2 regions of the Marinomonas mediterranea MMB-1 genome follow, and region 1 is predicted to be linked to the other one. Evidence: predicted binding sites of a transcription regulator. Region 1 holds the regulator's gene; the other holds the start of a gene.

Region 1 (6,564 bases):
ATGGGGGAGAGCGTTTCGACCTGAGTACGGGCAACTCGGAGAACTTAAACAACATTTCCCTACCACCCCTATCGCGGCATTAACGGCGACGTCAGATAAAGCAGGTCTCGAAAAAATTGTATCTGGGCTAAATTTAGTCTCCCCTAAACATTACGGGGAGTCTGTTGATCGTCCCAATATAACGCTGCAGATATCTCAAAAAAGAAAGGCAAAAGAGCAACTTCTTTCCTTCATCTTAAAAGAAGCCTTTGGTCAAAAAGGCATTATCTACTGTCGATCTCGTAAAAGAACGGAAGAAATCTCTCATTGGCTTAACACTAATCACATAGAATCGACCTTTTTTCACGCAGCGCTTTCAGAGCAAGAAAAAACACAAAGACATGAAGCGTTTGCAGCAGGGAAAATAAATGTCCTTGTTGCCACGACTGCCTACGGCATGGGAATTGACATAGCCGATGTTTACTTTGTGGCCCACGCCGATTTACCGCCTAGTATTGATGCGTACTTTCAGGAAATTGGGCGAGCAGGGCGCTCAGGAAAAACCGCTAAGGCGCTATTACTATATGGGCTGCAAGATGTTATGCGAGGGATTCAGCAACTAGATCATCAAAATGAAGACAAAACACCGTTTCTGACTTTTGTGGCACTTCTAGAGCAAAGAGGGTGCAGAAGAAAGTCAATGCTGGCACATTACGGCGAAATGCATGACGACTGTGGCAACTGTGATCGCTGTCTGCGTAAGTCTTCAGAGCATAATGTCACTATTGCGGCGCAGAAATTGCTTTCCTATATATATTATTCTAAGGGAACGGCACCGATCACTGCGGTGATACAAGCGCTCATTGGAAAAAGAACGAAAGCAGTACAAAATAATAGGTTGCAGAATTACAACGTATTTGGTGAAGGAAAAGAACTGTCGGAAGTTCAATGGAAGACATTGGCCAGAAAGTTGATCGCGATGAGATTTGTAGAGACCTATGATTCTGGGCCGATGTTATTCAGTCTAACTGAAAAAGCGCGACAAATTTTGCGCAGTGAAATACAACTGATTATGTCAGACGATTATTACTATTCAGCGGATTATGATGTAAACATGGACAATGAAGCTGTCAAAAATACCTTGCGATGGTCGCATCAATTTAATCAAGCGGGTGCAATTAGTCAAAATTTACTGTTAAGGATTGCTGAGTTGAAACCACAGACACCGGCTGCACTAAGTCGATTGACTGGACTATCGATGTCAGAACTAAAGGCTATAAATGCCGATGCCTTGTGTAACCTGCGTGAGGAGATGAATTAGGCCCGTGTCTGTTTCAAATATGGATATCATAATCGATTATGAGCGCGTTGAGCTAAAAGTGCGTGAGTGTATGAATATTGCGTCACAATATTTTAGTACGACACTCAGGACCCCTAGCTTTAACTTTAAACAAAAAGGGAGAGCGGCTGGTACGGCTTATCTACAGAAAAATGAGATTCGCCTTAACTCATATATGTACGCCCAATCCCCGGATGAGTTTATTGAGAGTGTTATTCCGCACGAAGTCGCACACATTGTTGTCTATCAAATATACGGCTCTGAGGTTTCTCCTCATGGCAGAGAATGGAAGGCTATAATGGAACGTCTGTTTGGCGTTCCGGCAGCACGAACTCATAACTTTAAATTACCTCCCCGAAAAGAGGGCTATGAATACCGTTGCGCTTGTTCAGTACACGAATTTACAGCGCACCGACATAGTAGGGCGCGTAAAGGTACGGAGTACATGTGTAGAAAATGTCGAACGACCTTAAAATATACGGGGACAATCAAAAAACGTCAGGCGGAAGAGGTGTAAAAAGTAGGTTTCGCTAGCAGGCAATGACTTAGAATTTGCTTTTGATAAATAGCACCCAAGAAGTGAATGTAGTAATATAGCGGCGTTAATTTTATAGCGATTATTAGTGATGGATTTGTCTCAAGACCCGAAAAATAAAGTTGAGTTGAATAAGCTCCAAAAACGCCTCCGAAGACTCACGGGGCAAGCAATTTCTGACTTCAATATGATTGAAGACGGCGACAAAGTCATGGTCTGCCTATCTGGTGGTAAAGACTCGTACACTATGCTTGAGATTCTCTTGAACCTTCAGGCGAGCGCGCCAATTGAGTTTGAGATTGTTGCTGTTAACCTAGATCAAAAGCAGCCTGGTTTTCCTGAGCATATTTTACCGAAATACCTTGAAGATATTGGAGTGAACTTCCATATCTTAGAGCGCGATACGTATAGCATTGTTAAAGAAGTGGTTCCCGAGGGTAAGACGACGTGTGGTCTTTGCTCAAGACTTCGTCGTGGTTCACTTTATGGATTTGCCGAAGAAATTGGCGCGACTAAGATAGCGCTTGGCCATCATAGGGATGATATTCTAGAGACATTGTTCTTAAATATGTTTTTTGGTGGTAAATTAAAAAGCATGCCTCCGAAGCTATTAAGCGACGATGGTAAGCATGTTGTTATCAGACCGCTTGCTTATTGCAAGGAAGAAGACATCGAGAAATTCGCCGATTATAAGTCTTTTCCGATTATTCCTTGTAATCTTTGTGGTTCTCAGGAGAATTTGCAAAGACAAGTTGTCAAAGAAATGCTCCAGAACTGGGAAAAACAATATCCCGGTCGTACAGACACTATGTTTACTGCCATCAAGAATGTTGTTCCATCACATCTTGCAGATACAGAGTTGTTTGATTTTAAAGGATTAACGCAGTCTGAAGACGCGTTAAAAAAACTGAATATTGTGTCGTTATAGGATTGAGATTATGCGTACAAAATTTGCCGCCATTATTGCAGCAAGTCTTTTTGCAACCGCAGCGAATGCAAACACATTCGAAGGCAGCTTATCAAATGAATCAGTTAAAGTAGACGTAAGTCTTAGTCAGCAGACTTACTTTTTGGATGTTGGCGGTATGTACCATACTGACGATGGATCATACGGTTACGTTGGTGCTCATATTGAAGACATTGAGACAAGTAAAGATTATCCGCTTCAAATTGGTTTAGGTGTACGTTTTATTGCCGTTGATGCCGATGCAGGTGGAGATGATACGGGTGTTGCAGTCGGTCTAGGTGGCTTTTATCGCTACACTTTTCCAAAGGCAAACCGTTTTAGCCTATACGGCTCATTGTATTACTCACCAGAAGTACTTTCTTTTGAGAATGTTGAAAACCTATGGCAAGGCGAAGTGCGTGGTGAATACAAAACATTGAAAAATGCTCGTGTTTTCCTTCGTTACGGACAAACCAGTGTCGAATTTGATAATCGAAATGATGCCGTTGATATGAACCAAGGTATTGGTCTAGGTGTTGTGGCAGACTTTTAATTCAGCGGAAGCTCAATAGGCTTGCAGCTTAACGTGGCGTCAGTTTAAAGGTCGCTGTAATGTAAGTGCGCTGTTTGGCTAAAGAAATAAAAAAGGTGGTCTAAAAAGACCACCTTTTTTATTTGTACTGTATTTTACGAGGTGTTTTTAATCACCTTCGTAAGCGCATAACGCAAATACAGGTGTTTCTGACGCTTGTATTTTTTGACTACCACCCAAATCAGGCAAATCGATGATTGCTGCGACTTCCTTTATATTTGCGCCTTGCTGTTTAAGCAAAGACATAGCAGCGAAAAGCGTTCCACCCGTTGCGATTAGGTCATCAAACAACAAAACTTGTGCACCTTCGTGAACACTGCCTTCTTGTATCTCAAGCTCGGCTTCACCGTACTCTAAAGCATACGATTGTGAGATAGTCTTGCCTGGTAGCTTACCTTTTTTTCGCACTAGTATAAGCGGCTTGCGAAGTTCATACGCCAACACTGAGGCAATCAAAAAACCACGAGCATCGATACAAGCAATATGGCTAATATCACTATCGATATATCGGTGTACGTATGCGTCTACCACCATGCGCATCCCTTTAGGGTCGCTAAAAATAGGGGTAATGTCTCGGAAGCTGATACCTGGTTTTGGCCAGTCTTCAACCGTGCGAATTAGAGATTTTACATAGAAATCATCGTAAAGCATAAATAGAGGTGCCTTAGCATTTTACTTTTATTCAAACTTTAAAATACTATCACAATCTTCGTTCTTACCAACAAGTTTTTGCATCTCATCGATATCGATTAAGGTAATTTCTTTTCCCTCTACTTGGATTAGCTCATTTTTCTGAAAGCGGGTCATAACACGACTTACCGTTTCGACAGCTAGGCCGAGATAATTACCAATTTCTCCGCGTGACATCGAAAGTCTAAATGCAGTTGCAGAATAGCCTCGGCGCTTAAAGCGATCGGATAAATTAATTAAAAAAGAAGCGACTTTTTCATCTGCACTTTTTTTACCTAGCAATACCATCATATCTTGATCGTTACAGATTTTGCGGCTCATAATCTTGAATAGCTGTCGCTTTAGTGATGGGATTTGCTCTGAGAGTGCTTCTAGATGAGAAAAGGGGATCTCACACACAGTTGTCGTTTCAAGCGCTTTCGCTGACACAGGGTAGATGTCATTATTAATACCACTAAGTCCCAAAAGCTCACTCGGGCAATAAAAGCCTGTGATTTGCTCTTCGCCATTTCCTGTTAGATTAAAGGTTTTTAAGGTCCCGGTTCTGACAGCAAATACTGAGTCAAACTTTTCCCCTTGGCGAAATAGTAGTTCACCTTTCTTCAAGGGGCGCTTGCGCTCAATAATTTGATCAAGTCGGTTAACGTCTTCATCGACCAACGCAATGGGCAAGCATAGCGCAGCAAGACTGCAATTCTGACATTGAGAAGTAAGCTTGCTGTTAAATCTGTTTTGCTGAGTGTGTGTGTACGCCATGGAACGCTCCCTGATCTCAAATGATTTTTGAAAATGTAGTTTGTTTGTTTAGGTACTGGTCAAAAAGCATGCATACTCGTCGTACCAGTAATCGACCAACAGCGGTTACCGTTATTATTATATGGTCGGTCTCTCGATCAATTCTTACAATGCCGTCTTTCTTAAGCTGTTCAAGGCCCTCAATTTCTTTGGTAAAGTAGTGCATAAAATTAAGGCGGTATTTTGTGCTTATTTCTCTCGAATCTAAACAAAAGTCACACATTAACTTCATAATAACATCATGACGAATCATATCATCACGCGTGCTGATGTAACCCTTCATTATAGCAAGTTGACCATTCTCAACGCTATTTTGATACAGTGCAAGATCAGAGTGATTTTGTACGTAAGTTCCATCTATTTTGCTAATTGCTGACACGCCGAAGGCAATTAGATCAGTATTTGCATTGGTCGTATATCCTTGAAAATTTCTTTGTAATTCGTGATTGTCTTGGGCAACGGCTAATGGATCGTCTGGCTTTGCGAAGTGATCCATGCCTATATAGCGATATCCCGCTCTCATTAGCGCATTGATCGACTCTTTTAGTATAGACATTTTTTCGTCAGCTGAAGGTAAGTCTTCATCGTTTATACGACGTTGGGCAGCAAAGCGACTTGGGAGATGAGCATAATTAAATACGGAAATCCTTTCAGGATTTAATTCAATGACGCTGTCAATAGTCTGCATAAATGAGGTGGTCGTCTGATGAGGAAGCCCATAGATTAAATCGAAGTTAACGGACTTAAATCCCGCTGTTCTCACGTCATCGAGCACTTTTGCGACAAGCTCTCGACTTTGTTCTCTATGGATTGCTTTTTGCACGACAGGATCGAAATCCTGTATGCCAAGACTAACTCGGTTAAACCCGAACTCTTTTAGAAGCACAAGTTGAGCGTTATCGACTTCTCTAGGATCAATTTCAATACTAAAGTCCTGGCTATCATCTTTTACCAAGTTGAAATTTTCTTCAACATGCTTAAAAAGAGTGCGCATATTATCGACAGATAGAAAAGTAGGGGTTCCACCTCCCAAATGCAGCTGAGTTACTTTTCTGTCTCGATCTAGCATGAGTGCGCGCAAACGCATTTCTTCTGCAAGCAACTCAACATATTCTGCACCTTTGTCGTATTTTTTAGTCACTACTTTATTGCAAGCGCAGTAGTAACAAAGATGAGCGCAGAACGGAATATGAAAGTACAAACTAATAGGTAAGTTTGATCCTTCCATCATTCTGCCAATCAATTCCATCTTGCTTACATCACCCGTAAATTGAGGTGCGGTCGGATAGGATGTGTATCTCGGACCGGAAATATTATATTTTTGGATTAGATTAGAATCCCAAAGCATTTGTATGTCCTATTAAATTTTCTAATACTTAGTTTACTCTTTCCTAAAAGTGGTTTTCTGATCTGAGTCAATAAACTGATTTCCGTATTGGAAACTGCAGTTTGGTTATTCGGATTTTGGAAGGTGGTCAGATTTGAGAGGGGTGAAGGAATGTTCTAGTCGTCAGTGAGCTTGGCTTCTTGTGGCAGGTGTTTGGGTGTTGGTGTGAAGAGCTGTGAAATAAGATTAAAAGAATTATACGTATAATTTTTACAATAATTATTAATAGTAATCTAAGGAAAAGTATCTCCGCGAGACCCACTCTATTTTTCTGGAATTCGAGACAATTTACATTTAACCT
Region 2 (6,564 bases), 2.2 Mb from region 1:
TTCCGCGAGTAACCAAGGAGCGTCGCTGTAGTATGGGAAAAGCTCAACGGTCATCAAGCCCAGCTCTGCAAGCGGCGGTTGAATACCGACGTAGACAAAACCCAACGACGCCATCATCAAGATGGCATTTGCCGCACCAAAGGCTGCAATGGTGAGCACTTGAGGTAAGATCGCGGGCAGTAAATGGCGTTTAAAGCAATACCAACGACCGAATCCCATCAGCTGTGATGCTTCCATTTCGGGCGAATGAATAAGTGGTTGGCAGATTGCTCGTACGACTCGGTAGTATTCCACCCATTGGATCAGTGCGATCGCAAAGTAAAGCATCCAGAAGGAGCCGGGTACGATCGCGGCAAAAATCAAAACCAGTACTAGGCCTGGTAAGGCGAGCAAAATGGTTGTGAGTAATTCGACAACCTTTCCAAAGCGGGTTGGGAACCATGCGGACATTACGCCCAGTGCTATACCTGCTGTCGAAGCAGTAAGGACACACAATGCGGCAAGACCAAACGACAGTGCGATGGCATCTGCAAGGCGAACCCACATACTGCGACCAAAATGGTCGGTACCGAGCCAGTGCTCTGCGTTAGGTGGGGTTAAAATAGCGCCCAAATCTTGTTCGGCACCGTCAACGGAGGCAAAGTACGGGGCTAAGAACGAAAATATCAGTAAGGTCGCGAGGATCGCGAAACCAAACCACTGTTGGGACGTCGCTGAACGGAACGTTTTTTTCACTCTATTAGTAGGTCTGAACGTCGGGGTCGGAGGTGAATTCGCTTCTGTATACATCATTCTGAAAACTCTTGCTTAATTCGAGGGTCCAAGTAATAGCTGATTATGTCTACGAGCGTGTTAAGCACGACAAACATAATGCCCATAAGCAAGGCAGCACCCTGAATAATAGGAATGTCTCTGGCGAAAATAGCATGTGCAAGCCCATGCCCGATCCCTGGCCAAGAGAACAATGATTCGATCATCACAACGCCTTCCACAACAGTAATCAACTGAATGGCAAAAAAGGCTATAACAGGGACTAGTAGGTTTCTCCATCCGTGTCTTTGAAAAGCTTTTCGAGTAGACAAACCTTTGATCTGAGCGAACTCAAAGAATGATGAATCGAAAACACGTTTGGCTTCGTTGCGTATGATTCGACTTGAAACCGCCGCCAACGAGATAGCCAGCGCCAGCGAAGGGAGAATCAGATGAGCGGGTGTACCAAAGCCTGCAACGGGCAGCAATTCAAGTTCCAGTGAAAAGACCAGTATAAGCAATACGCCTATGACAAACACAGGTAACGCTCTGACAGACGTGGAAAAAAGCAGAGTGAGTCTGTCCGCCCAGCCTCCGTATTTTGCAGCCCAAAGGCCCAATGGAAACGCCAACAGTATTGCTATGGCCATGCCGACTCCGGCTAAAAGCAATGAATGCCCTAGCATGTGAGAAAGTGTGTCCATAACGGGTAAGTCACTGACCATTGAATTACCAAGGTTTAGCTGAAGTAAATCGCCTAACCATGAGAAGTAAGCACTCCATGCACTTTGGTCTAATTTGAGTTCGTGGCGAATGAGCTCGGCAGTTGATGAGTCGAAATTATCCTGACCGTATCGACTGGCAGCCAATCGATACGCCATGTCACCCGGAAGCGAACGCATCAGAATAAAGGTCAGCGTCCCGACCCCCCAAGCAACCATAATGAGCTGTATACAACGTTTAAATAACAGGTCTTTCATAGGTTACTTAATGGTTATCTTGTTCAGGTAGAAGTTACGTTCGAATGGATCAAAACGAAAGCCTTCAATGCGTTTATTAACGGACGTCTGTTGAGTGTAAGAAGCAATCGGAATGACAGGCAATTCTGTAGCGACGGCTTCAGCAAAGGCTTGAGCGGTTGCTCGGTAACGATCAGGGTTATTTTCGTTTACCAAACCTTTAAGCGCGACTTGAATTTGCGGATTGTGCCAGTTCATTGACCCCCAATCGCCACCTGATTCTTGTCCGAAGTCTTTAATCAGTGTTAACAGAGGGTCAACAATAAAACCGTAATTACGGGCAATAAGTGCTAGGTTCAGTGTTCCATCTTGATGTCCTGCTGGAATCGCACTGGAGTTGGTGATGTCCACTTTCAAGTCAACGCCAAGCTTTTTCCATTGTGCTTGCAGTGCAGTAGCAACCGTGGTTAATTCTGGGCGATCTGCATACGTAATTAGACGAAGTGCGAATGGCTTGCCATCGCGCTCAAACATACCATCGCTGTTTCGTTTCCAGCCAATTTGCTCAAGAAGCGCACGCGCTTTGTCTAGGTTTTTGTCTAAGCTAGGCGCGTCAGAGATATGCCAATCGGACATTGAAGGCGGCAGCAATTGAGTGGTTGCTGAATCTGGCGTTCTAAGAACGGCCATAGAAATACCCTTACGCTCAATTGCCATGCTTAGCGCTTGACGAGCTTCAATCTCTTTTAGGTAAGGGTGGGCAGCATTGACCTTCAGTACAAGTGTACGCGGTAGTTTCGATTTAATAATCTCGACTTTATTTGATCGAGCTAGCATTGGAGCTGCCGCTGGGTCCAAGCCAAAGACGATATCCGATTGTCCACTACGAGCCTGAAGTACGCGAGCTTCTGCGCGGTGTCCCGTTAAATAGCTCGCGAAAGGCATTGAGGCCATTTGTCCCCAATACTGATCAAATTTTTCTACGACCAGTTTGTGAGGTGGCTTAAATTCATAAAGTTTGTAAGGTCCTGTTCCCACTAGCTCGGTCAACTTGTCTTCGAAGTTGTATTTTCCAGCAGGAAGAATAGAGGCAGAATAATGCGCCAAGGCAGCGCCAAGTACTTTATAAGGTGTTGTTAAAGTAATAACGACTTCTTGTGCTGTGTCGCCCATGCTTATATCGGCGATAGGAGCAGAACGAAGTGGGCCTTGCTTTCTTTTTGCAACGTTGAGGCTACTGACGACGTCTTTCGCTGTCATAGCGTCACCATTATGGAAAAGAACGTCATCGCGGAGTTGCAAACGCCATGTCAGCCCATCACGAGAGGTTGACCAAGAGGTGGCAAGTCCTGCTTGTAACTTTCCGTCGGCATCGACATCGATTAATGTCTCTAAAACCTGCATGCGTGTATATAAATAGCCGCTAACGGACGGATCGATACTGTTAAATTCAAAGGCTGCGTTAACCTTGATAGTATTCTCAGGAGTCGGCGCTTCGGCGTGAGCATTTGATGCGAAGAGAATGATTAAGCTGGCTAGTGCCGCATTCATCTTTTTAAAAGACATTTTTGGTAAACCCTTATTGAAAAAAGATCGTATCTAATTCTGTATAAATATCAAACAGAGTTAGAGGCGTAAATTTAACGTTAAATGTTATGTCATAACATATCTAAAATATTGTTACATAGAAACGCAATATTGTTGAAACTTTTTCATGTGTTTTTTTAAGTGTCTTAACAATTAAGTGTAATTTGGTCTGTTTACGAATAAAAACGCACGAAAAAGCCGCAATATTCAAATCTTAACTGGAGCAAATGGCGACAAATGTGTACACTTCCTCGAAATAAATTCCGTAAATCAAATTATTCAAACAATTAACGGAAATTTGTCGCGGACAGAGTTTAGAGTAGGTCGTGAGAGCTATTATGGCGAATACATTCATGCAGAGCAGCACAAACGAGTGGATTCAGCCCCTTCGCAATGCGAAGTGGGGCGCTCGCCTGTATGCATTTGTATATGCTGTTGTTACGGCCAACTTGATCATATTTCCTCATTGCGGCTTTTATGACCCCAGTGATTTCTTCCATAGTGTCCTTAAGGACATTCCTATATACGCCCTGTACATTTTCTGGGGTGTCATCAGCCTATTTATGTTTGTTTGCTGGTTCGTCATGAACAGCGAGCAAATTGCGCTCTTTCAACCATTTGAAAGTGTGGGATATGTAGTGCTAAATGAAGAGGTAAAACCCTCTTTTCATCGAAGGCTACATTCCACCCGAGCGCCACCTTTTTCCGCTTAACGTGTACCAAATTTCTATTCAGTTCGTATAAGGAATAATCATTCCCTATGTGATCTGGATCATCCTTTATGGCGTTTTTATATAGGATGAATGAAATGAGGTGTTACGTTGGGTTTGGAAGTTTCCGGCTACCGGTCGGACCGAACGCCTGCAATCCTTTAGGTTTGCAGCCTTTGTAAATAATAGGGTTAGAGGATGAATCTCTTGTTAACTCGTAACTTAAGTAAAATCGCGTTGGCGGCATTGGTAGCATTGCTAGCAGGCTGTCAAGGTGGAGTGCTGGACCCGAAAGGCTCAATCGGTGCTCAGGAGAAAGAGCTGATCATTACAGCGACTATCCTGATGCTGCTTGTAGTTATCCCAGTAATCCTTATGACGCTTTACTTCGCATGGAAATACCGCGAAGGCAGTGGTGAGGCTTACGAACCAAAGTGGGACCACTCTACTAAAATCGAAGCTGTTGTATGGGGTATTCCAATCGTCATTATCGTTATTTTGGCGGTTATCACTTACAAATCAACGCATGCGTTGAACCCATATAAACCCATTGAATCTGACGAAGATCACATGACGGTTGAAGTCGTGTCTATGAACTGGAAATGGTTGTTCATTTATCCAGATCTAGGTATTGCGACTGTCAATGAACTGGCTTTCCCTAAAGATGTGCCAGTTGAGTTTAAGATTACTTCTGCAGGTACTATGAACTCTTTCTTCATTCCGCAACTGGGTAGTCAAATCTACTCAATGGCGGGCATGGAAACCAAACTGCACCTGATTGCTAATGAAGCAGGTACGTTCGACGGACTTTCTGCGAACTACTCTGGTCATGGTTTCACTGGCATGAAGTTCAAAGCAATTGCAACGCCAACGAAAGAAGACTTCAACGCTTGGGTTGAGAAGGTAAAAGCAAGTGGTGAAGCGCTTACAACTGAGCGCTATGAGCAACTTGTTGAACCGACTGAATATCACCCTGTTGAGTATTTCGGTACTGTGAAAGATGGTTTGTTCTTCGACATCATCTGGGAATACATGGGCGATATGGGTCGTATCGATTTCTACGGTAAGCCTGAATACGGCGCAACAAAACCGGAAGGTGTTGTGCTGCCTGAGCGTATAGCCCCTAAAACTGAAGAGGCGTCTCACTAATGAACTTGTTAGGTAAACTATCCTGGGATTCAATCCCACACGATCCTATCGTTATCGGTACGTTGATCGTGATTGCGATCGGTGGTGCGGCCTTGTTTGGCCTTATCACTAAATTGCAAAAGTGGGGATGGCTATGGCGCGAATGGTTAACGTCTGTTGACCATAAACGTCTAGGTATCATGTACATCATTCTCGCGTTCGTGATGCTGATCCGTGGTTTTGCTGACGCCATCATGATGCGTACACAGCTTGCTGTGGCGACGAATGGTAGCGAGGGTTATCTGCCTCCTCATCACTATGACCAAATTTTCACCGCACACGGTGTTATCATGATCATCTTTATGGCGATGCCATTTATGATCGGTTTGATGAACATTGTTGTACCGTTGCAAATTGGCGCACGAGATGTGGCATTCCCATTCCTGAACAACTTGTCATTCTGGCTAGCCGTTTCAGGTGCTGTTCTAGTAAACATCTCTTTGGGGCTTGGTGAATTTGCCATGACGGGTTGGGTAGCTTATCCGCCATTGTCTGGTCTTGAATTCAGTCCCGGTGTCGGGGTCGACTACTATATCTGGGCTCTCCAGATATCTGGTATCGGTACAACGCTAACGGGTGTTAACTTCTTGGTAACTGTTATCAAGATGCGTGCACCAGGCATGAAACTAATGCAAATGCCGATTTTTACTTGGACCTGTACTTGGGCCAACGTACTGATCGTTGCATCTTTCCCTATCTTAACAGCAGCGCTAGCGATGCTAACGCTTGATCGTTATCTTGATTTCCACTTCTTCACGAATGATTTAGGTGGAAACTCAATGATGTACATCAACCTGTTTTGGGCTTGGGGTCACCCAGAAGTATACATTCTGGTATTGCCAGCGTTTGGTATCTTCTCGGAAATTGTTTCGACGTATACCGGTAAGCGATTGTTCGGCTACAAGTCGATGGTATACGCCAGTGGCGCGATTTCCATCCTTGGCTTTATCGTATGGTTGCATCACTTCTTCACGATGGGATCCAGTGCGAGCGTTAACGCCTTCTTCGGTATTATGACCATGATCATTGCCGTACCAACAGGTGTGAAGTTGTTCAACTGGTTGTTTACCATGTACAAAGGTCGTGTTCGTATGGAACCGCCAATGCTTTGGACAATCGGTTTCATCATCACCTTCTCTGTTGGTGGTATGACGGGCGTTCTACTAGCGATTCCTGGTGCTGACTATGTATTGCATAACAGCTTGTTCCTAATTGCCCACTTCCATAACACGATTATTGGTGGTGCGGTATTCGGTTACCTTGCAGGTTTTGCATTCTGGTTCCCTAAAGCAATGGGCTTCCACTTGAATCCTAAGATCGGTAAGTTCTCTTTCTGGTGTTGGTTCATTGGTTTCTTCGTCGCTTTCATG

Evidence for each region. Region 1 encodes FNR, which switches genes on or off when oxygen is low (the NO sensors DNR and NnrR bind a similar motif). Its sites were predicted from a motif close to TTGATNTANATCAA; they were not measured.
Region 2: a site for FNR is predicted at 4,059-4,072, ahead of cyoA (ubiquinol oxidase subunit II). Genes of this name have one in related genera too.

Annotation. Positions count from the first base shown of each region.
Region 1 covers NC_015276.1:2,374,110-2,380,673, forward strand. Annotated here, with positions in the region: gene MARME_RS10865 (RecQ family ATP-dependent DNA helicase) at 1-1,300, shown strand, start outside; gene MARME_RS10870 (SprT family zinc-dependent metalloprotease) at 1,305-1,835, shown strand; gene ttcA (tRNA 2-thiocytidine(32) synthetase TtcA) at 1,945-2,781, shown strand; gene MARME_RS10880 (YfaZ family outer membrane protein) at 2,792-3,352, shown strand; gene MARME_RS10885 (adenine phosphoribosyltransferase) at 3,500-4,042, opposite strand; gene fnr (fumarate/nitrate reduction transcriptional regulator Fnr) at 4,070-4,837, opposite strand; gene hemN (oxygen-independent coproporphyrinogen III oxidase) at 4,854-6,224, opposite strand.
Region 2 covers NC_015276.1:156,258-162,821, forward strand. Annotated here, with positions in the region: gene MARME_RS00715 (ABC transporter permease) at 1-792, opposite strand, end outside; gene MARME_RS00720 (ABC transporter permease) at 789-1,730, opposite strand; gene MARME_RS00725 (ABC transporter substrate-binding protein) at 1,734-3,275, opposite strand; gene MARME_RS00730 (hypothetical protein) at 3,635-4,009, shown strand; gene cyoA (ubiquinol oxidase subunit II) at 4,205-5,155, shown strand; gene cyoB (cytochrome o ubiquinol oxidase subunit I) at 5,155-6,564, shown strand, end outside.